3 regions of the Pseudomonas sihuiensis genome follow, and region 2 is predicted to be linked to each of the others. Evidence: riboswitches for the same ligand, from Rfam matches in the RefSeq annotation. Region 2 holds a riboswitch; each other region holds the start of a gene.

Region 1 (9,750 bases), 2.0 Mb from region 2:
GAAATCCCTTCGGCCACCACGCCATGATCACCGGCAAAGATGGCGATCGACAGTTTGTCCAGGCTCGGCCGCTCGCGCCCCTGCAATGCGGCCAGATGGATCGCGAGACTCTCCAGCCGCCCCAGCGAACCCGCCGGCTTGGTCAATTGCTGCTGACGTGTCTCGGCCTTGAGCCGCGCAACATGATCGAGCGGCTGACAAGGCCCTTGCCACCATTGCAGACTCATAACGCCTCTCCCTTCAACACCATGGGCAAACCGGCGACGGTGAACAGCACGCGCTGACTGCGCTCGGCCAGCGCCTGGTGCAGCCAGCCGGCCTCATCGACATAACGGCGGGTGAGCTCGCCCAGCGGCACCACACCCAGCCCGGTTTCGTTGCTGACCAGCAGGATGCGCCCGGGCAGCTCATCCACACAGGCGAGTAGCGCATCGCGTTCGGCCGCCAGTCGAGCAGGATCGTCCTGCATCAGCAGGTTGGTCAGCCACAGGGTCAGGCAGTCCACCAGCAGGCAACGGCCGGGCGCGGCCTGTTCGCGCAGCACATGGGCCAGCGCCAGCGGCTCCTCGACCAGCGCCCAGTGCGCCGGGCGACGCGCGCGATGCTGAGCGACGCGCGCATTCATCTCGCCATCGAGCGGCTGGCTGGTAGCGATGTAAACGACTTCCAACCCGGACTCGTCGGCCAGCTTCTCCGCCAGCCGGCTCTTGCCGGAACGGGCACCGCCGAGGATCAATTCAAGCATGCTTCCATCCACATTAATTCAGCCCTGCAGAGTTCGCTCCTACAGGCCGCAAAGCGCTCTGAGTTTTTCGGTATCCAGATGCAGTTCCACCTGGTCCGCCAGGCGTTCGATATCGCGCTCGCGCAACGCCTGATAGTCCACCGTCTGCACCTCATGCAGCCCGGCCCAGCGCAACAGTGCAGCGAGCGCCGACGGCTGCTCGAACAGGCCGTGCAGGTAGGTGCCGAGCACCTGGCCATCGGCGCTGAGACCGCCATCGCTGCGCCCGTCATCCAGCTGCACGGCGCCGTTGAGGCCCGAACCACGACTGACGCCGGCATGAATCTCGTAGCCGCTGACATCAGCCTGCTCCAGGCACAGCCGACCGCGGACGTTACGCAGCTGCTTTTCCGGCTCAAGCAGCGTCTCGAAATCCAGCAGGCCGAGGCCCTCGCTGCTGCCGGCAGCGCCTTCCAGACCGTGCGGATCGTGAATCTGCCGGCCGAGCATCTGCAGGCCACCACAAATGCCCAGAACCTTGCCGCCGTAGCGCAGGTGGCGGGTGATCGCGGCGTCCCAGCCCTGCTCGCGCAGCCGTGCGAGATCGGCGCGCACGCTCTTGGAGCCAGGCAGGATGATCAGATCCGCTGGCGGAATCGCCTGGCCCGGCCCGACGAAGGTCAGTTGCACCTGCGGGTGTAGCCTTAGCGGGTCGAAATCGGTGTGATTGCTGATACGTGGCAACACCGGCACCACCACGCGCAGCGCCTGTGCGTCCTTGGCCTGCTGACGGGTATCGACGGCGTCTTCGGCTTCCAGGTGGAAATCCATCAGATACGGCAGTACGCCGAGCACGGGCTTGCCGGTGCGCTGCTGCAACCAGTCCAGCCCCGGCTTGAGCAACGCGATATCACCGCGAAAACGATTGATCACGAAACCGCGGATGCGCGCCTGTTCGCTCGGGCTGAGCAGCTCCAGGGTGCCGACCAGATGGGCGAACACGCCGCCTTTGTCGATGTCGGCAATCAGGATTACCGGGCAATCCACCGCCTCGGCAAAGCCCATGTTGGCGATGTCACCGGCGCGCAGGTTGATCTCGGCCGGCGAGCCTGCGCCCTCGACCAGCACCAGTTGATGACGCTCAAGCAAGCGCGCGTGTGACTCCAGCACAGCCGCCATGGCCACCGGCTTGTAGCCGTGATAGGTCAGCGCCTGCATGTTGCCGATGGCACGGCCGTGAATGATCACCTGGGCGCCCATGTCGCTGTTGGGCTTGAGCAGCACCGGGTTCATGTCGGTATGTGGCGCCAGCCCGGCCGCTTGCGCCTGTACCGCCTGTGCCCGGCCGATCTCGCCACCGTCAGAGGTCACGGCGGAATTGAGCGCCATGTTCTGCGGTTTGAACGGCACCACGGACACGCCCTGGCGCCGTACCCAGCGACACAGCGCCGTCACCAGTGTGCTCTTGCCAGCATCGGAGGTGGTGCCCTGCACCATCAGGGTGGTCATCAGGGCGTTTCCTCGAGACTGGCCAATATCGGCGCGCATTCCAGCAGCCCCTGCTCCAGCCGCAGCCAGCCAGCCTCGTCCGCCGGCAGGCCGAAGCGCAGGCTGTCCAGCTCGGCGAACAGGCGCACCAGGATGCCCCGCCGCGCCAGCAGCTCGACGCAGGGCACGGCGCGACGGGTGCAGCAGAACTGGAACAGCGACGAGCCACCGGTCGACGGCAAGCCACAGTCGCGCAGCAGCGCCTTCAGGCGCTCGCCGTCAACCAGCAGGCGCTCACGCTGGCGGCGCTGCCCCTCGCCATCGACCAGCAGGCTGCGCGCCACGCTGCGCGCCGGACCGCTAACGGCCCAGGGCCCGAGCAGCGCCGCCAGCTCATCCAGCAAGGCCTGTGCGGCCAGGACAAAGCCCAGACGCAGACCGGCCAGGCCGAAGAACTTGCCGAACGAACGCAACACGATCAGCCCCGGCATGTCGCTGTAGGCGGCCAGGCTGTGCTCCGGCGTGCAATCGATGAAAGCTTCGTCGACCACCAGCCAGCCGCCGCGCTCGGCCAGTTCGTCGTGCCAGTCGAGCAGGCGCGCCGGCTCGATCAGGCGGCCGGTCGGGTTGTTCGGGTTGACCACCAGCAGTACATCCACTTGCGGCAGCGCGCGATGCACCGAGCCCTCGCTCAGCTTGATCACCCGGTGCCCCTCGCGTCGCCAGGCGGCAGCGTGCTCGGCATAGGTCGGTGCGAGGATACCCACGCTGCTGTTCGCGCGCAGACGTGGCAGGGCCTGGATCGCCGCCTGCGAGCCGGCTACCGGCAGCAGGCTGACGGCGCCGTAATAATCGCGCGCCGCCTGCTCCAGGCCGTCGTCCGCTTCAGGCAGGCGCGCCCAGGCAGAGCCCGGTACCGCCGGCAGATCCCAACCATAGGGTGCGACCCCGGTGGACAGATCCAGCCAGTCCTCCAGCGGGATGCCATAGCGCTGCGCCGCTGCGCGCAGACGACCTCCATGTTCAAGCACCCAGCACCTCCCAGACGATCAGGCATAACAGCCACAAGCCAACCCCGGCGATAACCCTGTTCATCGCCCGTTCGATATCCCGTGCCCGCGGCGGTGGGCCTTCGCCCAGTTGTGGGCGTTCATGCACCTCGCCGTGATACTCCGCCGCACCGCCCAGACTAATGGCCAGGCTTCCGGCACCAGCGGCCATCACTGGGCCAGCATTGGGACTGTCCCACAACGGCGCCTGCCGGCGCCAGCAGCGCAGGGCCAGGGCAGTACGCCCAAGCAGCGCATAGGTCAGCGCCACCAGTCGCGCCGGGATGTAATTGAGCACGTCATCGATCTTCGCCGCGGCCCAGCCAAAACGCTCGAAGCGTTCGTTGCGATAGCCCCACATGGCATCGAGCGTATTGCTCAGGCGGTACAGGACGACGCCCGGCGCGCCAGCGACGATGAACCAGAACAAGGCGGCGAACACGGCGTCGGAGCCGTTCTCCAGCACCGATTCGGTGCCGGCACGGGCCACCCCGGTTGCGTCCAGCTCGGCGGTATTGCGGCTGACCATCCAGCCGACGCGCTCACGCGCCAGGGCCAGGTCACCCAGGCGCAGCGCGCGGGCCACCGGCTGCGCGTGCTCGTACAAGCTGCGCAGGCCAAGGGCGAAGTACAGGGCGAAGATCTCCACCGCCCAGCCAAGCGAGGTCAGGTGCACCAACAGCCAGGTAAGCAGGGTCAGCGGCAGCACCGCCAGGCACCAGGCCGATACGCCATGGCTGCGCCAGCCGCCACCGGCCGGGTTGAAGCGCTGCTCCAGGCGCCCCGCCAGGCGGCCGAAGGCCACCAGCGGATGCGCGCGCCTGGGCTCGCCCAGCACGGCGTCCAGCGCCACGCCGACGCAGGTGATCAGCGCCAGGCTCATCGTTCACTCACCAGATGATCCCCATCGATTCTCGAACAACAATTCCGATAGCGGTCGGGGCGTGGCCCAACCCTCCTCCACCAGCATCGGCTTTTCGTAAAAGGCCTGAACCGGCCCCAGGCACAGCAGCGCTACCGGCTTGCTACCGGCCGGCATGCCCAACAATGCGGCCAGCGCCTCGGGGTCGAACAACGATACCCAACCGAGCCCGAGCCCTTCGGCACGCGCAGCCAGCCACAGATTCTGAATGGCGCAGGCCACCGAGGCCATATCCATTTCCGGCAAGGTGCGTCGTCCAAAGACATGTGCGTCGCGTCCCTCCATCAGCGCCACCGCCAGTAGCTCGGCGCAGTCGCGAATACCCTCGACCTTCAGCCGCATGAACTCGTCACTGCGCTCGCCGAGGGCCTCGGCAGTGCGCACCCGCTCGGCCTCCACCAGCTCATGAATGGACTCACGCAGTTGCGGGTCACTGACGCGCACAAAGCGCCAAGGCTGCATCAGGCCAACGCTCGGCGCGTGGTGGGCGGCTTCGAGCAGCCGCGCCAGGACCTCGGCTGGCACCTCGCCGCCGCTGAAATGACGCATATCGCGGCGCTCGGCGATGGCGCGATACACCGCCGCGCGCTCTTCAGGGCTGAAGGCATGCTCGCTCATGGACGTAACAGCGCGGCGGCCGCCTCCGGGTTGGACGGCAGGTAAAAGTGGATATAGCTGGCGGTGAGTCGTCCCAAACGATACACCGCCTCGGCTACCGGCTTGCCGTTCGGGCAGCGACCGAGCGCCAGAGGCTGCAAGGGACTTTCCAGCCGCGAGTGATGGTAACTGTGGCCACGTAGCTCGCCTTCGGGCAGCGTCACCTGCTGCAACGCCAGGGCGGTCAGCCGTGGCTGCAAGGCGGCGCTGCCCGCCAGCAGGCCGAGCATGCGCCCGCTGGCGCCTTGCTTGTCGCGCAGTTCATCAAGCAGATAGAGCATGCCGCCACATTCGGCGAGCAAGGGTTTGCCGGCCTGGTGATGAGCACGAATCGCCGCGGCCATGGGCTGGTTGCCTTCCAGCTCGGCCAGGTACAGCTCCGGATACCCGCCAGGCAGATAAAGGCTGTCCACCTGCGGCAGCTCGCGATCAGCGAGCGGTGAGAAGTAATGCAGCTCAGCGCCGAGCGCCTGCAACAGATCGAGATTGGCCTGATAGAGAAAGGCGAACGCCGCATCGCGCGCCACGCCGATGCGTACGCCAGCCAACAGCGGCGCCAGTTCATCGAACTGCGGCGCGGCGAAGCTCACCGCAGGCGGCAGGTCGACGTTGGCGCTGGCCGCCAGGGCATCGGCGGCGGCGTCCAGACGTGCATCCAGATCGGCCAACTCACCGGCCTGCACCAGCCCCAGATGGCGGCTGGGCAACTCCACCGCGGCGCTACGCGGCAACGCGCCAAACCAGCGAATGCTCGCTGGCAGCGCATCGCGCAGAATCTCGCCGTGGCGCGTGCTGGCGACACGGTTGCCGAGCACGCCGGCAAAGGGTAAGTCCGGCTGGAAGGTGGCAAGCCCGTGGGCCAGGGCGCCGAAGGTCTGCGCCATGGCCGCACCGTCGATCACGCCCAGCACCGGCACGCCAAAGTGGCGCGCCAGGTCGGCCGCCGACGGCTTGCCGTCAAACAGGCCCATGACCCCTTCGATCAGGATCAGGTCCGCCTCGCCGGCGGCCTGCCATAGCAGGCGACGGCTTTCCGCCTCGCCGACCATGGCCAGATCGAGCTGGTACACCGGCGCGCCACTGGCACGCGCATGGATCATCGGATCGAGAAAGTCCGGGCCGCACTTGAACACCCGCACCCGCCGCCCCTGACGCGTATGCAGGCGCGCCAGCGCGGCGGTTACAGTGGTCTTGCCTTGACCGGAAGCCGGTGCGGCAATCAATAGTGCCGGACAGTGACGTGTGGTCATCAGAATTCGATGCCCTTCTGTGCTTTTACCCCAGACTTGAATGCGTGCTTGACCAGGCTCATTTCGGTGACGGTGTCAGCCGCCTCAAGCATGCCTGGCAACGCGCCACGGCCGGTCACCACCACATGCTGCAGCAGCGGCCGGGCCTCGATATCAGCCAGCACCGTGTCCAGTTCGAGGTAGCCATGCTTGAGGGCGATGTTCAATTCGTCCAGCACCACCAGGCCGACCGACTCATCGCTGAGCAGATGCCGGGCGACCGCCCAGGCTTCCTGCGCCTTGGCGATATCACGTTGGCGATCCTGGGTTTCCCAGGTGAAACCTTCACCCATCACGTGATAGCTGACTTCCTCGGGAAAACGGCGGAAGAAGGTTTCTTCACCGGTGCTGGCCGCACCCTTGATGAACTGCACCACGCCGACCTTGATGCCATGGCCAAGGGCGCGCGCGACCATGCCGAAGGCGCTGCTGCTCTTGCCCTTGCCATTGCCGCTGTGCACCAGCAACAGGCCGTATTGGTCCTGGGCCTGGGCGATCTTTTCGTCGATCAGGGCTTTCTTGCGTTGCATGCGCGCCTTGTGACGGGCGTCGCGTTCGGCGGTCTCACTCATGCTGTGCTCCTGCACGTCAGGCACCCGCGCCGCCTGTTCATCGAACAGTACGAACGGCAATGAGGAAGAAGATCGCGATGATCCGCACGCACTCATCCAGGCGCCAATGGCTGGTCAGGCGAGCGGAAGACGAAAAAACACGAACGCCCCGGTAGAACCGGAGCGTTGGCCGGACAACGCCCTCCGCGATGCCGTGAAACTGCGACAGGCCGGTCTCCGGGCTTGTGAGCGAACCATGGGTTCGACGCCGCGCCTTCCCGTGCATAGCACAGTGGCTTTGAGCAGCGTTTGACTCACCTACCGTTGCGGGGGCAGCGCCGGCATTCGAACCGGCTTCCCTGTTTCACCCCTTGGCCGCCATTCACGGCAACGCGGGGCACCTGAAGCAAGGCGCGCAGGGTAGAGGCTGGCAGCCCTGCCCGTCAACGCCACTCAGTGCCTGGGCATGAACCCGGGCGGCTTGCTCGCCAACCAGTCGACGAACGTTCGCAAACGCTCGTCGCTCAGCAGTGCCTCGCGGCTGTTGTAGGTCAGCGCCAGCTCCTTTTCACTGAAAAGCCGATGAATCTGGTTATGGCAGGCGCGGCAGACCCACAGCGTGGCGGTGATACGTTCATGACGGGGGTAGCGCTTCTGCACATAAGCCTTGTCGTGCAGCGCCTTGGGAATCAGGTGATGACGGGTCAATGCGACGGGGCGTGCACACAGTTCGCAGACCTCAGGCTGAGGCGGCAGGCGAATGGGATCGACCATGGACAGTAATTCAGGGATTACGCGCGAGCTCTGGCGTGATGACCCGCTTGGCATCGAGATAGACGCCCTGCCAGTAACCGCTGGTGAGGCTGTCCAGGCGCACGGTGCCGCCGGTAGAGGGGGCATGAACGAAGCGGCCGTCACCGACATAGATCCCGGCATGACTGACGGCGCGGCCACCATTGGTGGCAAAGAACACCAGATCACCACTTTGCAGGGCGTCACGACGAACATCTGGCGTACGCATCGCACTCAGCTCACGAGTAGAACGCGGCAGGCTGATGCCAGCGGCATCACGGTAGACATAGCCGATCAGGCCACTGCAGTCGAAACCGCCATCCGGTGTATTACCACCGTAGCGATAGGGTGTTCCAACCAGGCCAAGCGCGCGAAACAGCACATCTTCGGCACCGCCCTGATAGGACGAAGAAGCAATTGGCGGCGTGTAGGCAGGCTGAGGAGAAGGGGCGCGACTGCTACAGGCACTCAGTAGCAGAACAAGAGAAATTACAGCGACACGGGTCGTGACGGGCATAAGCGAGGCGATCCTGAGCCTGAATGCGCCCTACTCTGCCCGAGACACGACGAACGGCGCAACCCTGGGGTTACGCCGTGAAACATCAGGGATGACGCCTGGCTGCGACTTGATCGTCCACTGGCGCCAGCGCCAGTACGCGCTTGGCTTGCAGGTAGCTGCGATTCCAGTAACTGTCATCCAGGCTATCGATGCGCACACCACCGCTGCGGCTGCTGCTGGAGTGGATGAACTGATCATCACCCAGGTAGATGCCGGCATGACTGACGCGACCACGACCACGATCATTGAACAGGATCAGATCACCCGGTTCCAGATCGGCGCGCGCCACCTTCGGCGCATCGAGGTTGATCAGCTCACGCGTGGAACGCGGCAGTTCCAGGCCGACTTCCTCGCGGAACAGGTAGCCGATAAAACCGCTGCAATCGAAACCAGTCTGTACCGAGCTACCGCCGTAGCGATAACGGGTACCGATCAGCGAACGCCCGAGATCGAGCAGGCTGTCGGCCAGTTGCGGCATTTCATAGGGTTGATCGTCGATCAGCGCGTTGATCTCATCATCGGCAGGTTCATCCTGCTCGATCATCAGGCGAGTCACAGGTTCGACTGCTGCATCGCTGATCGGTTGCTGCGGTTGCGTCTGCGGCGCATGGCCGGCACAGGCAGCGAGAAAGACTGTGAGTGCAATAGGCACGAGGGGTGCGAAGCGTTTTAGCATGGGCACGACCGTGTCGAGTGAATTTAACAAGTCCGCGACTATGCCCTCTATAACGCTCATTTGCAAATTCTATCGACAGAATTGTGACTCAGTGGTCTCGCCATTTCATCTAAAGCGCCCAACCATCTGCATGGTCGGGCGGCTCGGAAACCTAGCCGAGAATCTCGCTGAGCGGAATGAAACGCAACATATCACCCTCGGCCAGCGTACTGCCTTCCATGACCTCGGCTAGCCCTTCAGCCCAGGCGGCGCTGCGCAAAACGCCGGAACTCTGATTGGCATAGGGCACCACGCGCCCATGCTCCAGACGCGCGCGCAGGTACTCACGGCGCATACCCGGCTTAGCCCAGGTAAAACCTGCCGGCACCGCGAAGCCCAGTGGTTCGACCCGCTGCACCCCAAGACGACGCAACATGTAAGGACGCGCCAGCAGTCCGAAGGTGACCAGTGTCGAGGCCGGATTGCCCGGCAAACCTATTACCGGAACGCCCTGATAGTGGCCGAAGGTCAGCGGTTTACCTGGCTTGATCGCCAATTTCCACAGCGCCAGTTCGCCCGCCTCGCGCAGGGCTATGCCGAGAAAATCCGCCTCCCCCACCGAAACACCACCCGTGGAGAGGATCAGATCGACCTCGCCCAAGGCTCCCAACGCTTCGCGGGTGCGCTGCAGGTCATCGGGCAATATGCCCGCATCGACCACGCTGCAGCCCAGCCGCTGCAACCAGGCAATCAGCAGACGGCGATTGCTGTTGTAGATCTGCCCCGGCCCAAGCGCCTGCCCCGGCTCGACCAGCTCATCACCGGTGGACAGCACGGCAACGCGCAGGCGCCGACGCACCGACAGCCGTGCGGCGCCAAGAGAGGCTGCCAGCCCCAGCTCGATTGGCCCCAGGCGGGTACCGGCCGGCAGCACGCAGTCGCCGCTGCGGGTTTCCTGACCTTGAGCCCGTACGTTCTGCCCGACTTTCAGCGGCTCGCGGAAATGCACGCGCCCTGCCTCATCCAGCTCAACGTTTTCCTGCATCTCGACGGTGTCGGCACCT
Region 2 (9,750 bases):
GGTGATGCTGCAACCGACAGCGAGAATCTTGTGTGGCACGTCCGGAGAGGTTTTCCGGAGCTCATCCAGTTTCTGAATGCTTAGGTTGATTACGTCCATTGAGCATTCTGGAGACAAGGCTACGCTGCGCTCTACCCACTCTCGGTCCTTGAATTCGAGGACTTGCTCTTTGGAGAGCCGAACACCTGGCTGCTCGGTGACGGTGAAGTAAAGCTCATGAGCATTTACGGTCTCTTTCCTCAGCCACTTAACATACCGATCACGCATCACCTCGGAGAGAGGCGTCTTATGGATCAGTTTTCCTGGCACTTCTTGGTTGTCGCCGCGGAACGGCGTACCAGTCACAAAGATCTTCTTAGCCTTGGAAAAGTGGGCCAGGGTCTTTTGCCAGCTACGTGCCGGCGCATGGTGCCCCTCATCAATGATGATGAGGTCGAAGAAGTCGGACGGCACCCGCTTCGTCAGTGACTGTCCGCGCTCGTTGTATACCTGCTGGATGTTCGAATAGACGAAGTGGGCTTGCTCAAGGCTGGCCTGATGGGTATCAGACGTAAATTCGCATGTGACCGGCAGATCCTCGGCACTGAAAATCACATCGAAATTGATCCAGAAGTTGTCTTCTAGCAGCTCCTGTGTCCGTCGAATGCTCTGCTTGGTGACCAGGCCTGGTGTAATGATCAACACACGTCCCTTTGCCAGGCCGAAAGGTACGATGGAGATCAGCCCGCTTTTGCCCGTCCCTGTCGGCAGGACGATTAGTGCATCCTCGTTGGAGTTCTCGAAATGCTCCTGCGCCTTGATATAGGCCTCGATCTGGGGGCTACGCAGCTTTTTATTGCCAAGGATATTGGCTGCCGTTTCGGTGAAATAATTCATAGACAGTCGAGATTCCTATCGGCGACGCGCGCCAAGGTGCCTGCTCGCTGGACAAGCACTCGGCGACGGGGACAGAGGTAGTTGAGGTGCGGCGGACGTGGCATTGAAATATCCGTATTTCGGGCTGGGCATCACGAGATTCTGATGATGGTCGAGCGTGTGCACTACGACTGATTGTAGCCTAGTGACATCACGCTTTGGCGCCTGACTTTCTTGAGAATACCCACACGCCATCGTGTGCGTGGACAATTCAATGCTGAGCTTTGTAGCCAACGACAAGGTTCATCGCCACTAGGATGTCCAAGGGGTGGTCAGTGATGGCACCCCTGAGCCGTCTCAGGGTTCTGGCACCCGCTGACTACCATCATGATGGGCCCCATATCTGGATCACCAAGCCCACGCGGTACTCCCTTAAGCCAATTCAATGGACGGTATCTCGATCCAGCGGCAGTGGGCTGCGATCCTTGTTTATGGCACGCGGCATGTGTGTAGGGCACGTGTGAGGCGGGGGCTGGCTGTGTCAAACTTTATTCTTGGCTGCGGTGGGGCTTTTTGGGCGGGCGCGTTAGGCTGTGTCAAACTATGTTTCGGTTGTTGTGGCAGGCCCTAGCGCTGAAGCTAGCGGATTTTGCGGCCCTCTATGTCAAACTATATTCTGGGTATCCACCGTCCATCTGGACGGGCTTTTGCGTTTCCATCACGCCGAAATTCTGCTCAGGTGCAGCTCTTCGGGGCGCAGCGTAAGGACGCGAACACCGTCGCGGGTGACCGCCACGGTATGTTCGAATTGTGCCGAGAGCTGGCCGTCGCGGGTCACCACCGTCCAGCCGTCGCGCAGGGTACGCACGTCCGCCGTTCCCCGGTTGAGCATGGGTTCGATGGTGAAGGTCATGCCTTCGCGCAGGGTCAGGCCGGTGCCGGCTTTGCCCCAGTGCAGTACTTCGGGTGGCTCGTGCATTTCCCGGCCGATGCCGTGGCCGCAATACTCCCTGACCACCGAGTAGCGATGGGCGCGGGCATGGCGTTCGATGGCATGACCGATATCGCCGAGGCGGGCGCCGGGTCTGACGGCTTCGATGCCCTTGCACATCGCCTCATAGGTGACTTCGGCCAGCTGACGAGCCTGGTCCGACACCTTGCCGATCAGGTAGGTCTTGCTCGAATCGGCGATATAGCCGTTCTTCTCCAGGGTGATATCGAAATTCACCAGATCGCCATCGCGCAGGATATCGTCGGCGCTGGGGACTCCATGGCACACCACCTCGTTGCGTGACGTGTTCATGGCGTAGGCGAAACCATACTGGCCCTTGCTCGCCGGGCGCGCCTTGAGTTCACCCACGATGTAGTTATCCACAAGGTCGTTGACCTGCAGGGTCGACATGCCGAGCAGATCCAGGCGATCCAGGTAGCCGAACACGGACGCCAGCAACCTGCCGGATTCCGCCATCAGGGCGATCTGTTGCGGTGTCTTGCTCATGAGGCATCCGCCATTCTTGGCGGAACCACCACGCCGGCTGCACGCATCTCGGCGGACATCAGCTCATTGAAGCTCAGCGTCGGGTTCATCTCGCAGAGCATGCCGATGCGAATCCAGAAACCCGCCTGTGCATTGATCGAACGGCCCGAGACGCTGCTCGCCCGGCGGATTTGGTCATGCAGCTCGTCATCGATGTTGACGATGCCCATGGATACCTCCTTATATATGATTCGTATATGAAGCATATATAACTATGGGACTGATTTCACTCACCGATCATCAGTGAGCAAGGCGTGCTCACCTCATCCTTTACACTATGAGCCGTATCCGCTGCCGTATGCAGGCAGTGGGATCATCTGAGTCACGCTGGAACAGGAGAGAGGATGAAGCGCGCGGATGTGAAACGCAGAACGAGCGAGGGGGTTGTGTTCGATACCCAGGTCATGGTCAATCCGGCCAATACCGCTGAGTGGATCGTATTTTTCAAGAAAGGCGCAGGGCGTAGCTTCTTTCTGGTTGATGAGGCCGAGCAGGTCGAGACCTTTGCCAGCCTGGATGAGTTGATGCCGGAGCTGCGGGCTCTGGGTATCAAGCGGGTCGAGGTGCAGCTCTGAGGGTGAGTTGCTAACAGTTGCCGTGGATCATCTTGTGGATATCCTTGTGATACCAGGCTGAAGCCCAGATAAATCGGGCTACTCAGCCTGTTGTTCAAAAACTGATCCTTGTCGCATCGTTATTCACAATAGCTCTGGATAAACTTCGGCCTATCTTGTTGATAAGTTCTCAGGCGTCAGCTATCACGGGGCTTTCAGCGCTTTGCACAGTTTCTCGCCAGATGACGGATGGCTCAGTCGTTGCCAGGGCGATAAAGATGGCGATGCGCCGAGTCATATAACGCTGATTCGGCAAAGACACCCGGATCGAGCACTCGCCCGACCAGAATCAGTGCCGTGCGGCGAAAGCCCTTGGCTGCGACCTTGGTCTCGATATCGGCGAGGGTGCCGAGCACCCAGTCCTGATCCGGCCAACTGGCCCTGTGGATAACCGCGATGGGGCAGTCGGCGCCGTAGTGCGGCAGCAGTTCGCCGACTATGGCCGGCAGCTGGCGCACGCCGAGGTGGATGGCCATGGTTGCGCGGTGCCGCGCCAGGTCGTGCAGTTGCTCGCCCTCGGGCATCGGCGAAGTGGTGCCGTAGCGGGTGAGAATTACGGTCTGGGCGATGCCCGGCAGGGTCAGCTCGCTTTCCAGCAAGGCCGCGCAGGCGGCGGTGGCAGTCACTCCGGGGATGATCTCGAAAGGGATGCCCAGAGCACGCAGCTCGCGAATCTGCTCGCCGATAGCGCCGTACAGCGAAGGGTCGCCGGAGTGCACGCGGGCCACGTCCTGGCCGCGCTTATGGGCCTGGCTCAGCAGCGTAATGATCTCACTCAGGTGCAGCTCGGCCGTGTTGATTACCTGCTCGGCGTTGTGGCCTTGCAGGACCGCCTCGGGCACCAGCGAGCCGGCATAGAGGATCACCGGGCACGAACGAATCAGGCGCTGGCCCTTGACGGTAATCAGCTCGGGATCGCCGGGGCCGGCGCCGATAAAGTAGACGGTCATGAGGTGTGCCTTGTCAGGGGGGAGTTTGCGCTGTTCATGGTTGGCGCATCAGAATTTTGGCCGTGATGATGGCGGGCTCGTTTTCATAGCCGCGCTTGGCGAGGGCGATCACTTTGTTGCGGATATCTTCCGGTGACCAGAACAGCCAGCCGTTTCGCGAGAACAACTCCTTGATTTCAGCATTCCTGGATTGATAGACCTTACCGGCAGCGAGTCCCAGAACTATTTCGGTAGTACTGTCACCCATTCCACAATCGATAAGATCCTGTCTGAGTCGTTGGAAAACGATCGACCTGTAATTTTCGCAAGTAAACAGCTTGTATTTGCCTTCGGGAATGTCATGGATTTCGCTAAGACATGACAGTCGGACACCGGGAGAGTCGAGGAAGGATTTTGCTTCAAAGGCGAGAAGTCTATTTTCGCTGGGCTTGTAAGCGAGAAGGTCGATTTCCGGGCGTGGAATGGAATGTTTACCCACCTGCCTTTTTTCTTCCTTGGTCAGGTTGACCTTGAACGACTGTCGAACCCAATACCCTTCACCTTCAAGCAAAGTCTTAATAACGCTTTCGAAGTAATCCAAGGCTGTATGCTCAAACTATTGAAGTCCTGCCAACGCACAGGTGGCGTTGGCTGTGCGGGTTTTCTCGCCCAGCAGGCGAGCTGCCTTGCCCAGTTGCGTGGCCAGAGCCAGGGCGCAGGGTTCAGCCACAGCGGGGCTGCCTGTTACGGATCGGATGAGGGCACTGTCGGCATTTTCCGGCTGGTAGAGGGTGAGTGCTTCGGGGGGGAAGAACGTCAGCTCCAGATTCAAGTGGATTGCCAGTTGATGCAGCCCCGGCTCGTCGCGTTTGTGGGCGATGCTGGCCAGTCCAACGAGGTTATCCACAGTCAACTCATGCTGGGCCAGGCTGTGGATGAGCAGGGCGAGCAGGTCTTGCTGGGGGCAGTCGCGCCTGCAACCAAGCCCAGCCACCACCATGGGCGAGGCGTCAGGGCTGGGATTCAAGGGGCTAGGCATCATCAAGGGCGCTCGTGCTGTGCAGCGGCGTAGCTCAACATGGCGCATCCCACCGGTCAACCGCGATTGACCGGCCGCCGCGGCCTGCGTAGCCTTCTCGCTTTCGAGGTTCTTCCCGGTACGGCGCCGGGGAGCTAAGAGGGAACAGGGTCGATGCCCTGGCTGCCCCCGCAACTGTGAACGGTCTTAAACCCTTCGTACACCACTGCCGTCAGGCGGGAAGGTGAAGGGCGCGCAATGCGCAGACCGTGAGCCAGGAGACCTGCCTCGACTGACCAGCCATTTGCTCGGACGGGGTGATCCGACGGGGCCAGCACGCACCTGCGTGCCCGCCTGCGCGTACCCGTCCGCCGAACTTACCGACGCCACGGGGCCTTCCATGAAAACCCTTGCCAAACTGCCTGTCACTATCGTCACCGGTTTTCTCGGTGCCGGCAAAACCACCTTGCTGCGGCACCTGCTGGCCCATGCCGAAGGACGCCGTATCGCGGTGATCGTCAACGAGTTCGGCGAGCTGGGTATCGATGGCGAGATCCTCAAGCAGTGCTCCATCGGCTGCAGTGAGGAAGAGGCGAACGGCCGCGTCTTCGAGCTGGCCAACGGCTGCCTGTGCTGCACCGTGCAGGAAGAGTTCTTCCCGGTGATGCGTGAGCTGGTGGCGCGCCGTGGCGACCTTGACCATATCCTTATCGAGACCAGCGGCCTGGCGCTGCCCAAGCCGCTGGTGCAGGCCTTCAACTGGCCGGAAATCCGCAACGCCTGCACCGTCGATGCGGTGATTACCGTGGTCGACAGCCCGGCGGTGCTCGCCGGCACCTTCGCCGCCTTCCCGGATCAGGTGGACGAGCAGCGCAAGCTCGACCCCAACCTCGATCATGAATCGCCGCTGCACGAGCTGTTCGCCGACCAGTTGGCCAGCGCCGACCTGGTGATCCTCAACAAGGCCGATTTGCTCGACGCCGAGGCGCTGGCCGCGGTGCGCGCCGAGGTGGCCGAGGAGCTGCCGCCGGCAGTCAAGGTGATCGAGGCGCACGGCGGCGAGCTGCCGCTGGATGTGCTGCTGGGCCTGAACAGCGAAACCGAGCTGCATATCGACAGCCGCCGCACCCATCACGATGATGAAGACGAAGACCACGATCACGAGGAATTCGACTCGTTCCACGTGGAACTACCGGAAGCCGAGGAGGCGCGTCTGCTGGCCGCACTGAAGGATGCGGTGGCCAAGTACGGCATCCTGCGGGTGAAAGGTTTCGCTGCCATCCCTGGCAAGCCGATGCGTCTGCTGGTGCAAGGTGTCGGTCAGCGTTTCGATCGCCACTTCGACCGCGCCTGGCAAGCCGACGAGCCGCGAGTGAGCCGCCTGGTAGTGATCGGCCAGCAGCTCGACCGCGCGGCTATAGAAGCCGAGCTGCAAGCAGCGCTGGCCTGAGTGATTGTGGGAGGGGCTTTAGCCGCGATCCAATTCGCGGATAGTCGCGGCTAAAGCCCCTCCCACGATTCGCGCCTTCCTCGGAGCGAACATGCATCTCCTGCGTACCCAGCCTGGCACCCAACTGCCGGCCGACAGCATTGCCGACCTTGGCCAGACGCCTGCCGAGCTGGTGATCCTGTGCACGGGTGATTCGCACCTCGCCCTGCTGGCTGAAGCCGCCCGGCAACTGCCGGAGGACTACCCCAGCCTGCGCCTGGCCAGCCCGGCGCAACTGAGCAACAACGCCTCGGTGGACTTCTACGTCGAGCAGGTGCTGCAGCACGCCAAGGTCATCCTGATCTCGGTGCATGGCGGGGTGAGTTACTGGCGCTACGGTGTCGAACGCCTGGTGGAGCTGGGCGCGCGCGGCGCCACGGTGATCATGGTGCCCGGCGACGACAAGCCTGACCCGGAGCTGAGTGCCCTTGGCAACGTTAGCGAAGAAGACAGCCAGCGCCTTTGGCAGTACCTGCGCCAGGGCGGGCTGGATAACGCGCGCCAGCTGTTCCGCTGCATCGGCAGCCGCTGGCTGGGGCGTGACGAGGCCTGGCAGGAGCCGCAAGCGCTGCCGCGTGTCTGCCTCTATCACCCGCAGCACAGTCCGGCCACGCTGGCCGACTGGCGTGCGCACTGGCAGCCGGACGCGCCTGTAGCGGCGCTGCTGTTCTACCGCAACCATGTGCAGTCGGCGAACACCGCCTTCGTCGATACCTTCTGCCAGCACCTGTTCGGCCAGGGCCTTAACCCGCTGCCGATTGCGGTGGCCAGCCTGAAGGAGCCGGCCTGCCTGGATCAGGTGCAGGACTGGCTGGACGAAACGAGCGCCGCGCTGATCATCAATACCACCGGCTTTGCCCTGTCCAACCCCGAGGCGCCGCAGGCGCGGGTGTTCCGCCGCGACATCCCGGTGCTGCAGGCCATCTGCTCGCTGGACAACCAGGCGCAGTGGCAGGCCAGCGCCCAGGGCCTGGGCTCGCGCGACCTGGCCATGCACGTGGTGTTGCCCGAGCTGGATGGCCGGCTGATCGGCACTGCCATCAGCTTCAAGGGCCTGGCCTGGCGCAGCGAGCGCAGCCAGAGCGATGTGGTGTGCTATCAGGCACACGAATCGGGTATGGCCTTCGTCGCTGAACTGGCGCGTAAATGGTGTCAGTTGGCGCTTAAAAGCAACGATCAGAAGCGAATCGCGCTGATTCTTGCCAACTACCCGACCCGCGATGGCCGTATCGGCAATGGCGTTGGCCTGGATACGCCCGCCGCCGCGTTGAATATCCTCCGCGCGCTGCAGGCGCAAGGCTATCCAGTGGATAACCTGCCCGATAGCGGCACCGCACTTGTCCACAGCCTGCTCGGTGGCGTTACCAACGATCTGGATGGTCTGGATACGCGGCCCTGTGCGCAAAGCCTGGCGCTGGACGACTACCTGAGGTTTTTCCACAGCCTGCCGCCGGCCAACCAGCAGGAGGTGCGCGAGCGCTGGGGCGAGCCGCAGAGCGATCCCATGTTCCGCAGCGGGCGGATGATGGTGGCCGGCCTGCGCTTCGGCCTGACCTTCGTTGGTATCCAGCCTGCTCGCGGCTATCAGCTCGACCCCGCGGCGGTGTATCACGACCCCGATCTGGTGCCGCCGCACGGCTATATCGCCTTCTACGCCTGGCTGCGCACGGCCTTCGCCGCCGATGCGCTGATTCACGTCGGCAAGCACGGCAATCTGGAATGGCTGCCGGGCAAGAGCGTCGGCCTGTCCGAGGGCTGCTGGCCGCAGGCGCTGATCGGCCCGCTGCCGAATATCTATCCCTTTATCGTCAACGATCCGGGCGAGGGCGCGCAGGCCAAGCGCCGCACCCAGGCGGTGATCATCGACCACCTCATGCCGCCTTTGACCCGTGCCGAAAGCTACGGCCCGCTGCGCGATCTGGAGCGCCTGGCCGATGAGTACTACGACGCCAGCCAGCTCGACCAGCGCCGCGCGGTGGAGCTGCGTGGCGAGATCCTGGCCAAGGTGCGCGAGGCCAGCCTCGACCGCGAGCTGGGCCTGCAACTCAACGACGATGCTGACAGCTGGCTGCCGCAGCTCGATGCCTACCTGTGCGACCTCAAGGAATCGCAGATCCGCGATGGCCTGCACGTGTTCGGTGAGTCGCCGACTGGCCAGCTGCGCCGCGACACCCTGCTGGCCTTGCTGCGCATCCCCCGTGGCGATGGCCAGGGCGCCAATGCCAGCCTGCTGCGCGCGCTGGCGCGCGGGCTGGAGCTGGGTCTCGATCCGCTGGATTGCGATATGGGCCAGCCCTGGGAGGGACTGCGTCCACAGGCACTGCTGGCTGTGGATAACAGCCTGTGGCGTACCGTCGGCGATACCCGCGAGCGCCTGGAGCTGCTGGCGCTGAGGCTGATCGAACAGCGCCTGGCAGGGGAGCGCAGCGAAGCCTTTGGCGCCGAGGTGGCGCTGATTCTCGATGGCCTGGCCGAGCATATCGCGCCGCTGCTGGATGCCTGCGGCGACGCCGAGATGGGCGGCCTGCTGGCCGCGCTGGAGGGGCGTTTCGTGCCTGCCGGGCCGAGCGGCGCGCCCAGTCGCGGGCGTCTGGACGTGCTGCCCACCGGGCGCAACTTCTTCACTGTCGACGTGCGCCACCTGCCCACGCCCACGGCCTGGCGCCTCGGCGTGCAGGCAGCGGATCGCCTGCTGGAGCGCCATCTGCAGGACGAGGGCGACCATCTGCGCCAGCTCGGCCTGTCGGTATGGGGCACGGCGACCATGCGTACCGGCGGCGACGATATCGCCCAGGCGCTTGCGCTGATGGGCGTGCGCCCGGTATGGCAGCCGGGCAGCCAGCGCGTCGAGCGTTTCGAGGTGCTGCCGCTGGAGCAGTTGGGCCGCCCCCGGGTGGATGTCACCCTGCGCGTCTCGGGCTTCTTCCGCGATGCCTTCAGCAACCTGATCCGCCTGTTCGACGAGGCCGTGCAGGCGGTGATCGAGCTGGACGAACCGGAAGACATGAACCCGCTGTCGGCGCGGGTCTGGCGCGAGTCGCTGGCGCTCGAGGACAGCGGCCTGGATGAAGCCGAAGCGCGGCGCCAGGCCGGCTGGCGGGTGTTCGGTGCCAAGCCGGGGGCCTATGGTGCCGGTGTGCAGAACGCCATCGAGGAGCGCTTGTGGCAGAGCCGCGCCGATCTCGCCGAGGTGTATCTGAACTGGGGCGGCTACGCCTACGGCAGCGGCGCCGAGGGCGCACCCGCGCGGCAGCGCTTCGTCGAACGCCTGGAACAGATGCAGGCGGTGCTGCACAACCAGGACAACC
Region 3 (9,750 bases), 950 kb from region 2:
TGCATCTTCCTGACTGAACGTACGCGCCTATCTTGCCTGCATACGTTGACGAAAACATAGCGCGATCCCCCGCCTATCGCTGCCAACGGCTAGGCTTGGATCAATTCGTCAGAGGTCACCATCATGCCTCGTGCAATCGTTCTGCTGCTGGCCATGGCCTCATGCTCAAGCGCTCAAGCCGGTGAACTCGATGGCCACTACCGAACCACGCTCGACGGCCAGCCGAGCGAGCTGATCCTGCGCCAGAACGACGCCGTGGTGGAAGGCGAGTACGTCGAGAGCCAGCACCTGCGCCTGGTCGTCAAAGGTCGCTACGACGGCAAGCTGCTGCGCGCCGAGATCAGCGACCCGCAATCGGGCCTGCTACTGGCGAACATGAACGCGACCTACGCCAACGCGATGCTCAACGCCAGTATCGCTGCGCGTAACCCAAGAAACGGGGAAGTATTGGAACGCCAGGCGCTATTTCAGCGCGAGGCGGCGATTGCGACGCCACCTACGTCAGGCACGCTGGACCCGACACTGGTCGGCACCTGGGTACACGAGAAGATCATCAACAGCGGCGCTGCCAGCCTCGCCTCGTTCAACACCCTGATGACCCTGCAGTTGAATGCCGACGGCAGCGTCACCCAGTGGAGCCGCGCGGTCGGCGGCGGAGGCGACTGGAGCTACGACAGCCCAGGCGAGGTGCAGTACAGCGGCCACTGGCGCAGCCAGGGCGGCATGCTGATGGTGCGCCTGGCTGGCGCCGCCGACTATCAACCCGCCGCCTACTACCGCTTCAGCGACCAGTACCTGGTCACCGAGAGCAATACCGGCAAGATGATCTGGCAACGCCGCCGCTGAGCGACCGGTTCAGGCCGGCTGATGCAGGCGCACGTTGAACAGCGGCCCCTGGCTGAAACGCGACAGCGCCTTGGCAGCGGCCAGCACGCCCAGGTCGATCAGCGGCTCGACCAGGATCACGCTCATGTAGGCCAGGCCGAAGCTGCCCACTGCTGCCAGGTTTTCGCTGGAGAAGCCGTGACCATAGAAGGCCCAGAACCCGACCCATGCGACGATGCCGCCCTGATAAGCGGTCGAAAGCGCCAGCGCCTGCTTGTAGGAAAGATCGACGTACGCGGTCCCCGGCGCGACGATGCGCTTGGCCAGCAGGCTGATACCCCACAGCGGGATCAACAGCGTGGTGACGTTCATGCCGTACTGCGGCAGGTCGAACTGGGCGAACAGCAGCCCCTGCAACAACAGCCCCGCGGCCAGGCCAATGGCAGCAGCACCGGCGCCGAACAGCAGGAGCAGGGTCGAGCCGAGGATCAGATGCACCTCGGAAACGCCCACCGCATGATGCGGGAACACTTCGAAGAAGCAGAATACCAGGGCGGTGGTCAGCAGGCTGCGTAGCGCCAGGGCGGCGACACCGCCGTTGTTGCGTACGCTGTCCAGGGCGAGTTTGGCGGTCAGGCCGAAAGCGGTGACGACCGTTGCGTAGCTGAGCAGGATCTTGGCGCCTTCGACGACACCGGGTTCGATATGCATGCGAGTTCCTTTGCCGCGCCCACCGCGCGACGATTCGGATAAGGGGGGTGGGCGAAACGCCCGTTGTCGATGGCAGGTCTCCTGGCTCACGGCTTGGCACTTCGCCCGCCTTCCCGACCGAAGTCAGTGGCATGAGGGCATCGTTCGCCGCTTACAGTTGCGGGGGCAGCCAGGGCATTGGCGAGATTCGCCGCACCCTGTTCCCTTTTCATCCGCGTCACAGACGTGCACGCAGAACCATCGGCGGCAAGATTACTCGCCTGCCCGGCTAAAAAACAGCGTGCCGGGCGGCCCTCGCTCAGACCAGGTGCGGCGTGCTACGCGCCAGCAGCGCCTCGACGTCGACGCCGCGCGGCAGGGTGCCGTAGACGCGGCCGCGGCCTTCCAGGCGACTGGCGATAAAGGCGTCGGACACCGTGGCGTTGCCGGCCTCCAGCAGCAGCTTGGCCTGCAGTGCCACGGCCATGTCTTCGGTGAGCTGGCGGGCGCGGTACTGGATATCGGCTGTATCAGCGAAATCTGCCTTCAGGCGCTGGATATGCGCCTTCAGGCGGGCATCGCCGTGGCCATCGCCCAGCTCGGCGAACAGCGCATCGAGTACGCCGGGCTCCTTGGACAGCGCGCGCAGCACGTCCAGACATTGCACGTTGCCCGAGCCTTCCCAGATCGAGTTGACCGGTGCTTCGCGGTACAGGCGCGGCATGATGGTTTCCTCGACATAGCCCGCACCGCCCATGCATTCGCTGGCCTCGTAGATCATTTCCGGCGCGCGCTTGCAGATCCAGTACTTGCCCACGGCAGTGACCAGACGAGCGAACTTGTCTTCCTGCGCGTCATGCGCGTGATCCAGCGCGCGGCCCATGCGCATGCACAGGGCCAGCGCGGCTTCGCTCTCCAGCGCCAGGTCGGCCAGCACGTTCTGCATCAGCGGCTGGTCGGCGAGCAGCTTGCCACCCACCTGGCGATGCGCGCAGTGGTGCGCAGCCTGGGTCAGCGCCTGGCGCATCAGGCTGCTGGAACCGACCATGCAATCGAAGCGGGTCATGGCCACCATTTCGATGATGGTCGGCACGCCGCGCCCTTCCTCGCCGAGCATCCAGGCGAAAGCGCCACGGTACTCCACCTCGCTGGAGGCGTTGGCCCAGTTGCCCAGCTTGTTCTTCAGGCGCTGGATGTAGAACGCGTTGCGCGTGCCGTCCGGGCGGTGACGCGGCAGCAGGAAGCACGACAGGCCCTTGTCGGTGTAGGCCAGGGTGAGGAAGGCGTCGCACATCGGCGCCGAGCAGAACCACTTGTGGCCCACCAGCTCATAGCCCTGCCCCGGCCCGCCGAGGCCGATGGGATAAGCGCGGGTGGTGTTGGCACGCACGTCGGTGCCGCCCTGCTTCTCGGTCATGGCCATACCGATGGTCACGCCCGTCTTCTGCTCCATCGGCAGGTTGCGTGGGTCGTACTCGGTGGCGAGGATCTTCGGCAGCCACTGCTCGGCCACGTTGGGCTGCAGGCGGATGGCCGGCACGGCAGCGAAGGTCATGGTCAACGGGCAACCGCTGGCCGCTTCGGCCTGGCTGTGCATATAGGTCAGGCCGGCACGGGCGACATGGGCGCCGGCGCGCGGATCGGTCCAGGGCAGCGACGGCAGGCCATGCTCGACCGCCGTGCGCATCAGCTCGTGGTAGGCCGGGTGAAACTCGACCAGGTCGATGCGATTGCCGTAGCGATCATGACTCTTGAACACCGGTTTGTTCTCGTTGGCAAGAAAGCCGGCCTGCATCAGGGCGCCGCCGGCCAGCGCACCATAGGCGCTCAAACGCTCGTGGGCCCAGGCGCCATCGTAGCGGCGAATCCACTCCTGCAGCGGCAGGTCGAGGCGATAGAGATTGGCACCATCGAGGCTCGGTACCTGGTTGAACACCTCGTGGGTTTCGGCATGCAGGCTGGGTTTCATCGCATGGGCTCCTTGGCGCCGACGGCGCGCAGACAGAAGGTGGCAAGACTGGCGCTGACCTGAGCCAGCTCCAGGGTGGGTTGGCCTGCTTCACGAGCGGCGCGAGCAGGTGGCGACAGAGGGCCGACCAGCGCTTCGGCAATGGCGCCGACCAGGCAGGCCGCCATCAGGCCAATCTGCTCGACGCGAAACTCACCGGCGCCGGCACCCTCCTCCAGCAGATCGATGAACAGTTCGGCGTAGGCTTCGCGATAGAGCAGGCGCTGCTCGTCGACTTCCGGGTCGACCGGTTCGGCGATCAGTGCGAAGGCCAGGCGGCGGCTATGCCAGGCGCGGGCAGCGAACTGTTCCAGGCCGATGCGCAGGCGCTCACTGGCGCTGCCCGGCCCACGCAAGGCTGCGGCCAGAGCATCTACCTCACGCTGGCTGGCGCTGGCGAATACCTCGGCGGCCAGTTCACCCTTGCTGCGAAAGTGGCGGTACAGACTACCGGTGGCGATGCCAACATCGTCGGCCAACGCCTGCATGGTCAGGGCGGCGAAACCGCCCTCGGCTACTCGCAGCAAGGCGCAGTCGAGAATACGCGCGCGCAACGCTTGGTCGCGATCGAGTCGAGCTTCGGTGGTGCGATAAGCCATGGTCTGAATCCTGATTCACCTGCATGCAGTGAATCAGGATTCAGACCATGGCTAAAGGGACGATCCGGCCAAATCTGCCGCCGAATCGGGAAAGAGGTTGCTCGTGCAAAGCTGCACTTGTAGGAGCCAGCTTGCTGGCGATCATCGATCTGACAGTCGCCAAGCATCACCGGCAAGCCGGCTCCTACAGGGCCCAGCGGCTTCATCACGCCCTGCGAAAGAGTCAGACCGGCGCGGCGCCACCGGAAACCGTTGCCGGGCGGCACAGCACCCAGTCATGCAGCAGCACGCGCAACTCGTCGAATTTCACCGGTTTCGCCAGGTAGTCGCTCATGCCCGCAGCCAGACAGCGCTCGCGGTCGCCGCTGTGGCTGTGCGCGGTGATCGCCAGCACCGGCAGCTCGGCGCAGCCCGGCAGGGCGCGCAGTGCGCGGCAGGTGGCGAAGCCGTCCATCACCGGCATCTGGCAGTCGAGCAGCACCGCATCCACCGTCTCGCCGCGCAGCAACTCCAGCGCCTCGGCACCATTGTCGGCAGTGCGCACGCGGTAGCCGAGCTTGAGCAACATGCCGCGGGTTACCAGCTGGTTGATCGCATTGTCCTCGACGATCAGTACCGTGCATTGCTGCGCCTGGCGCTGCAGCGCGCCACCCTGCGGCCGTGCCGGGCGAACATCGCTGACCTGAGGTTGCAGCGGCAGAGTCAGCGGCACATCGAGGCGAAACCGACTGCCCTGCCCCGGCTGCGACTCGTGACTGAGCACGCCACCAAGCAGGTCGACCAGTTGCCTGCAGATCGCCAGGCCGATGCCCAGGCCGCCGTACTTGCGCGTCATCGAGCCATCGAGTTGATGGAAGCGCTGGTAAAGGTCGCCGTCGCCGGGCGCGAATCCGATCCCCGTATCGCTGACCACCACACTCAACGGCAGGTTGCTGCCCACGCTACCGACGCGGCCGACCTGCAAGGTCACGCCGCCCTGGCTGGTGAACTTGATGGCGTTGTCCAGCAGATAGCCCAGCGCCTGTGCCAGCTTGGCCGCGTCGCCTTCCAGGGTGTCGGGCAGGTTGTCGTCCAGCTCCAGGGCGAACGTCAGCCCCTTGTCTTCGGCGCGCGCCGCATACTGGGCACGCAGACCATCGAACAGCCCGCGCAGGCTGAACGTCTCGCGCCGCGGATAGAGCTTGCCAGCCTGCAATTCGGTGAGCGCGAGGATGTCGTTGACCATGCGCATCATGTCGCGCGCGGACGCTGCGGCGGTCTTCTGGTACTGCTCCAGTTCGATGTCCATCTTCACCGTCTGCATCAGTTCCAGCGAGCCGATCACCCCGTTCATCGGCGTACGCAGCTCATGGGTCACGGTGGCGAGGAATTCATCCTTGAAACGGTTGCTGTCGGCCAGTTCCTGGTTCAGCGTTTCGAGCTTGCGTCCGGCCTCCTGGAGAATGCGCGTGCGCTCTTCCTTCATCGCGTTGATGCGGTCAGCCAGCGCCAGCGACAGCAGGCCCACTTCCAGCGCCGAGCCGATCTGGCTGGCATACATGGTGAGAAAGACGTTGGGCAGGTAGCCCAGCACCATCAGCGTGTTGACGATGCCGCCGATGAGAAAGGCGGTCCAGGCGAAGATGAAGTAACGCGCCACGCGCATACCGCGCAGCCAGGCAAGCACCCCAGCAGCGAAGATCACCACGGTGAACAGCAGGGCCAGGTAGGTGGCCAGACGCAATGCCGTGGCATAACTGACGCTCAGCGCCAGGATCATCACCACGGCGCCGCAGGCCATCAGCAGCAGCAACAGGCGATCGACCCAGGGACTGTGTTCGCCAGTGTGCAGGAAGCTGCGGGCGAACTGGCAGCCGAACAAGGCGGCCGAGCCAATCAGAAATGGCGTCGCGGCATTGGCCCACCAGGGGTTGTTGGGCCAGAAATACTCGATGCCGGCACCGTTGACCGAGACCTGATACAGGCCGAACGAGGCGATATAAAGGATGTAATAGAGGTAGCTGGTGTCGCGCACGCTGAGGAAGATGAACAGGTTGTACACCAGCATCACCAGCAGCACGCCGTAGATGATGCCAAGCACGTAGATACGCGCGGGCTGCTCTTCCAGATAGGCGTTGGGCGCCCACAGGGTCAGCGGCGCCTGGATCGAACCCTGGCTTTCCAGGCGCAAATAGATGCGCTTGTTCTGGTTCGGCTCGAGGTTCAGCTCGAACAGGTAATTGTGCTGGCGGATCTGGCGAGTGACGAAAGGCAACGAATCGCCAGTACGCTGAGCCAGGACGAAGCCGCCGGCCTCGTCAGGGAGGTAGAGTTCAAGGTGATCGAGCGGCGGATAAGCCAGCTCCAGCAGCCAGTTGCGGTCCCCCTGCGCCTGGCGCGGCAGATAGTGCAGGTCCAGCCGCAGCCAGAATACCGAGCGCGAATAGCCGGCGTTGAGCACGGGCTTGTCATGCAGACGGAAACTACCTTGCACGGCGGGCGAGGCGATGTCGTCAATGCTGGCATCGCCGCGCACGTCCTCGAACACGTACATGCTCTGCCCCAGAGGCAAAGTGCGCATATGTTCGTCGAAGGTAACGGCGCCCACGAGCGAGGAAAAAACGAGGCTCACGATGAGCAGGAGCAGCCGGTACATACGACTCCAAAACCCTGTCGGACAACGCCCAGGCCCCCATTAGCCCATCAGATGGCGCCGTCACGCACGGCAGACTTATATTCGAATCGCTCTACTCTAGGGACTGTTGGGACGCTTTTCCAGATTCAGACGGCAGTTTAAGCAGCGCTTCACCTATGGCCTCGGCCAGATACTGCAGGGAAAACACGCCGCCATAGGTCCAGGTCGAGGGTATCGCGGCGAAGCGCTGCTCACGCACGAAAGGCATCGCCTGCCACAGTGGCGAGGCGAACAACTGCGCCTCCTGGGCAAAGGGTTCGATATGCAGCACGACGCCCTCTTCGATGCGACCCAGCGCGGTGATCGGTACCTGAGTGATGCCCCAGGGGCTCGGCGCCAGGTCCATCGCAGGCTGAAGGCCGAGCAGCGCCAGCGCATGTTGCGGCATGGAGTTGGGGCCGTTGATGAAGGCGGCCGTCGGCGACGAGAGGCGTATCACCGTGACGGCCGGCAGACGCTGCCCGTAATGAGCCCGTAGCCGCTCGCGCCATTGCGCCAGCTCGGCGTCCATCGCCTGCAGGCGTTGCTTGGCCAGCACCTCGCGGCCGAGTGCACGCGCCAGGTCGAGAAACGCCTCGCGCTGCACCTGCAAATTATCGTGCTGCTGGCTGAAACCTTGGTATACCTGAACCGGCGCAATACGCTCTAGCAACGGGCGGATGTCTTCCAGCAAAGGAGGGATGACGATCAACTCAGGCTGCAACTCGGCCAGCAATTCGAGATTGGGCTCCAGGCGCGAACCGCTCGACGGCACACCTGCGGGCAGCGTCGGCCGCACCACCCAGGCGCGGTAGTCACCGGCATCGGCGACGGTCAACGGCGTCACATCGAGCATCAGCAAATGCTCGGTGGCCTCCCAGCTCAGCGCGGCCACCCGTGGCTCAGCGCTGGCCCAGGCAGGCGTCAGCCAAAGCAGTAGAAAGCCGAGTAAGCAACGCCTCACGCCAACCTCCCACGGATGAGCAGGTAGACAAAATAGCTGCCACACAACACCGAGGCGACAATGCCCACCGGAATCTGCAACGGGAAGATCAGGGTGCGGCCGACCCAATCGGCCAGCAGCATCAGCACCGCGCCCAGCGAGGCCGCCAGCAGCAGCTGCGGCAGCACCCGGCGCGCGCCGAGCATCACCGCGATATGCGGGGCCAAAAGCCCCAGAAACGCCACTGGCCCGAGCAGACTGGTAACCAGCGCACACAGCAACGCCACCAGCACCAGCAGCACCAGACGCAAGCGCGGCACGTTCAAGCCGCGGCTGGCGGCCACCCCATCGCCGATGCCAATCAGCGTCAGCGCACGCTGGAACAGCAATGCCAGAGCGCCGAACAGCAGCACGCCAACCGTCAGCCACAATGCCTGTGCCGGTGTGGCGCGGTAGGTGGAGCCGGCCAGCCAGCCGAGCAACGCGAACGAGTCACCGCTGCCCTTGGCCAGCACGAACTGCAAGGCGGCGTTGAGCAGCGCGCCAAGGGAAATCCCCAGCAGCGCCATCAGCGCTGGTGAGTAGTGATGACGCCGGCCCAGCAGCATCAACACCGCCAGCACCGCCAGGCTACCGACGAAGGCCGCCAGCGGCGCGACCGCGCCGAACACCGCGCCACCGAAGATGATCAGCGCCAGCATCACCGCCAGCGTGGCACCCGCGGATAGACCGAGAATATCCGGGCTGGCCAGCGGGTTACGCAGCAGGCGCTGCAGCAGCAGACCGGAAATCGCCAAACCGGCGCCGGCAGAAGCCGCGGTGAGCACGCGCGGCCAGCGCAGCGACCAGACCAGCGCCGACGGCCACTGCAGGTGCCAGCCATCGACACCACGCGCCAGCCCGAGCGCCACGGTCAGCGCCAGCACGGCGAGAAGCGCCACCCACAGCGCACTGCGCCAGCCGAAACGCTCGGCGCCGCGCGGCAACTGAAGGCCGCGCGGGTCCTCCGCAGCCAGATGTCGGCGCGCCAGCCACAACAACACTGGCGCACCGATCAACGCCGCCGCCGCGCCACTGGGCACCAGTTGACCGCTGACACGATTGGCCAACAGCGCCAGGGCGTCGGTACCGAGCAGCAGCAAGGCACCGAGCAACGCGCTGTAGCACAGCTCATCACGCGCCGTACGGGCGCCAAGCATCTTCGCCAAATTCGGCGTGAGCAGGCCGATGAAACCGATCAGGCCGACCGCCGTGATCGACACCGAACATAGCCACAGCGCCGCCAGGAACAGCACCAGCATCACCGGCCACAGCGCCAGGCCACGGCCCTGAGCAGCATCGCCGCCAAGCTGCAGCAAGCTCAACGGCCGCGGTGCGAGGATCAGCAGCGGCACTGCCAGCAACAGCTTGGGCCACAGCCACTGCACCCAGTGCCAGTCGATCTGCGCCAGATCACCCGCGCCCCAGACGAACAACCCCTGGGTGTACTGGTTGTTGATCAGCACGAGCCCGGCAGCCAGCGCGCCGAGCAACAGGTTCATGGCCATGCCGCCCAGCACCAGCGGCAGCCCGCCGATGCCACTGCGCCCGGCAATCAGCAGCACCAGACCGACCGCCAGCAGTGCGCCGAGCAGTGCCGCCCACTGCCCGTGATCGGCCGCGAAGGTCGGCACCAGCAACGTGGCCAGCACCAGCCCGAGCCAGGCCCCGGACGAGGCACCGATGGTCATGGGGGAAACCAGGCGGTTCTGCGTGATCTGCTGCAACAGACTGCCGGACAGTCCCAGCGCAGCGCCGGTCAGCAGCGCCATGCTCAGCCTGGGTAGAGCCGACAGTTGCAGCTGCAGAAACTCGAAGCTGTGTTCGGCAGAAGCCAGCATCGCCCACAGCTCGAACGGATCAAGATCGGCCGCCAGCCACAGGTGCAGGAGTGCCAGGGGCAGCAGCGCGAGCAGCGTCAGAAGGTGGCGTGAGGGCGCCGAAACTGCCGCCATGCTCAGGCCACCACGGCAATCTTGCGGGCGCTGCCGGG

Evidence for each region. A riboswitch is a leader RNA that binds a small molecule or an ion and turns the genes downstream of it on or off. The one in region 2 is predicted to bind cobalamin.
Region 1: linked by a shared signal. The riboswitch ahead of cobO (cob(I)yrinic acid a,c-diamide adenosyltransferase) and the one ahead of cobW (cobalamin biosynthesis protein CobW) in region 2 are both predicted to bind cobalamin.
Region 3: linked by a shared signal. The riboswitch ahead of BLT86_RS14665 (energy-coupling factor ABC transporter permease) and the one ahead of cobW (cobalamin biosynthesis protein CobW) in region 2 are both predicted to bind cobalamin.

Annotation. Positions count from the first base shown of each region.
Region 1 covers NZ_LT629797.1:625,320-635,069, reverse strand. The annotation lists gene cobT (nicotinate-nucleotide--dimethylbenzimidazole phosphoribosyltransferase) at 1-227, opposite strand, end outside; gene cobU (bifunctional adenosylcobinamide kinase/adenosylcobinamide-phosphate guanylyltransferase) at 224-745, opposite strand; gene BLT86_RS03240 (cobyric acid synthase) at 785-2,233, opposite strand; gene cobD (threonine-phosphate decarboxylase CobD) at 2,233-3,243, opposite strand; gene cbiB (adenosylcobinamide-phosphate synthase CbiB) at 3,236-4,144, opposite strand; gene bluB (5,6-dimethylbenzimidazole synthase) at 4,148-4,801, opposite strand; gene BLT86_RS03220 (cobyrinate a,c-diamide synthase) at 4,798-6,090, opposite strand; gene cobO (cob(I)yrinic acid a,c-diamide adenosyltransferase) at 6,090-6,701, opposite strand; cobalamin riboswitch at 6,892-7,100, opposite strand; gene BLT86_RS03210 (hypothetical protein) at 7,134-7,454, opposite strand; gene BLT86_RS03205 (NlpC/P60 family protein) at 7,465-7,989, opposite strand; gene BLT86_RS03200 (C40 family peptidase) at 8,075-8,707, opposite strand; gene BLT86_RS03195 (molybdopterin molybdotransferase MoeA) at 8,859-9,750, opposite strand, start outside.
Region 2 covers NZ_LT629797.1:4,057,137-4,066,886, reverse strand. The annotation lists gene BLT86_RS19110 (DEAD/DEAH box helicase) at 1-876, opposite strand, end outside; gene map (type I methionyl aminopeptidase) at 1,574-2,353, opposite strand; gene BLT86_RS19100 (ParD-like family protein) at 2,350-2,562, opposite strand; gene BLT86_RS19095 (hypothetical protein) at 2,737-2,967, shown strand; gene cobM (precorrin-4 C(11)-methyltransferase) at 3,201-3,956, opposite strand; gene BLT86_RS19085 (hypothetical protein) at 3,991-4,536, opposite strand; gene BLT86_RS19080 (cobalamin biosynthesis protein) at 4,552-4,977, opposite strand; cobalamin riboswitch at 5,064-5,258, shown strand; gene cobW (cobalamin biosynthesis protein CobW) at 5,354-6,403, shown strand; gene cobN (cobaltochelatase subunit CobN) at 6,495-9,750, shown strand, end outside.
Region 3 covers NZ_LT629797.1:3,107,982-3,117,731, forward strand. The annotation lists gene amn (AMP nucleosidase) at 1-58, opposite strand, end outside; gene BLT86_RS14660 (hypothetical protein) at 124-846, shown strand; gene BLT86_RS14665 (energy-coupling factor ABC transporter permease) at 856-1,536, opposite strand; cobalamin riboswitch at 1,591-1,793, opposite strand; gene BLT86_RS14670 (acyl-CoA dehydrogenase family protein) at 1,835-3,484, opposite strand; gene BLT86_RS14675 (TetR/AcrR family transcriptional regulator) at 3,481-4,122, opposite strand; gene BLT86_RS14680 (hybrid sensor histidine kinase/response regulator) at 4,346-6,757, opposite strand; gene BLT86_RS14685 (ABC transporter substrate-binding protein) at 6,849-7,739, opposite strand; gene fhuB (Fe(3+)-hydroxamate ABC transporter permease FhuB) at 7,736-9,712, opposite strand; gene BLT86_RS14695 (ABC transporter ATP-binding protein) at 9,715-9,750, opposite strand, start outside.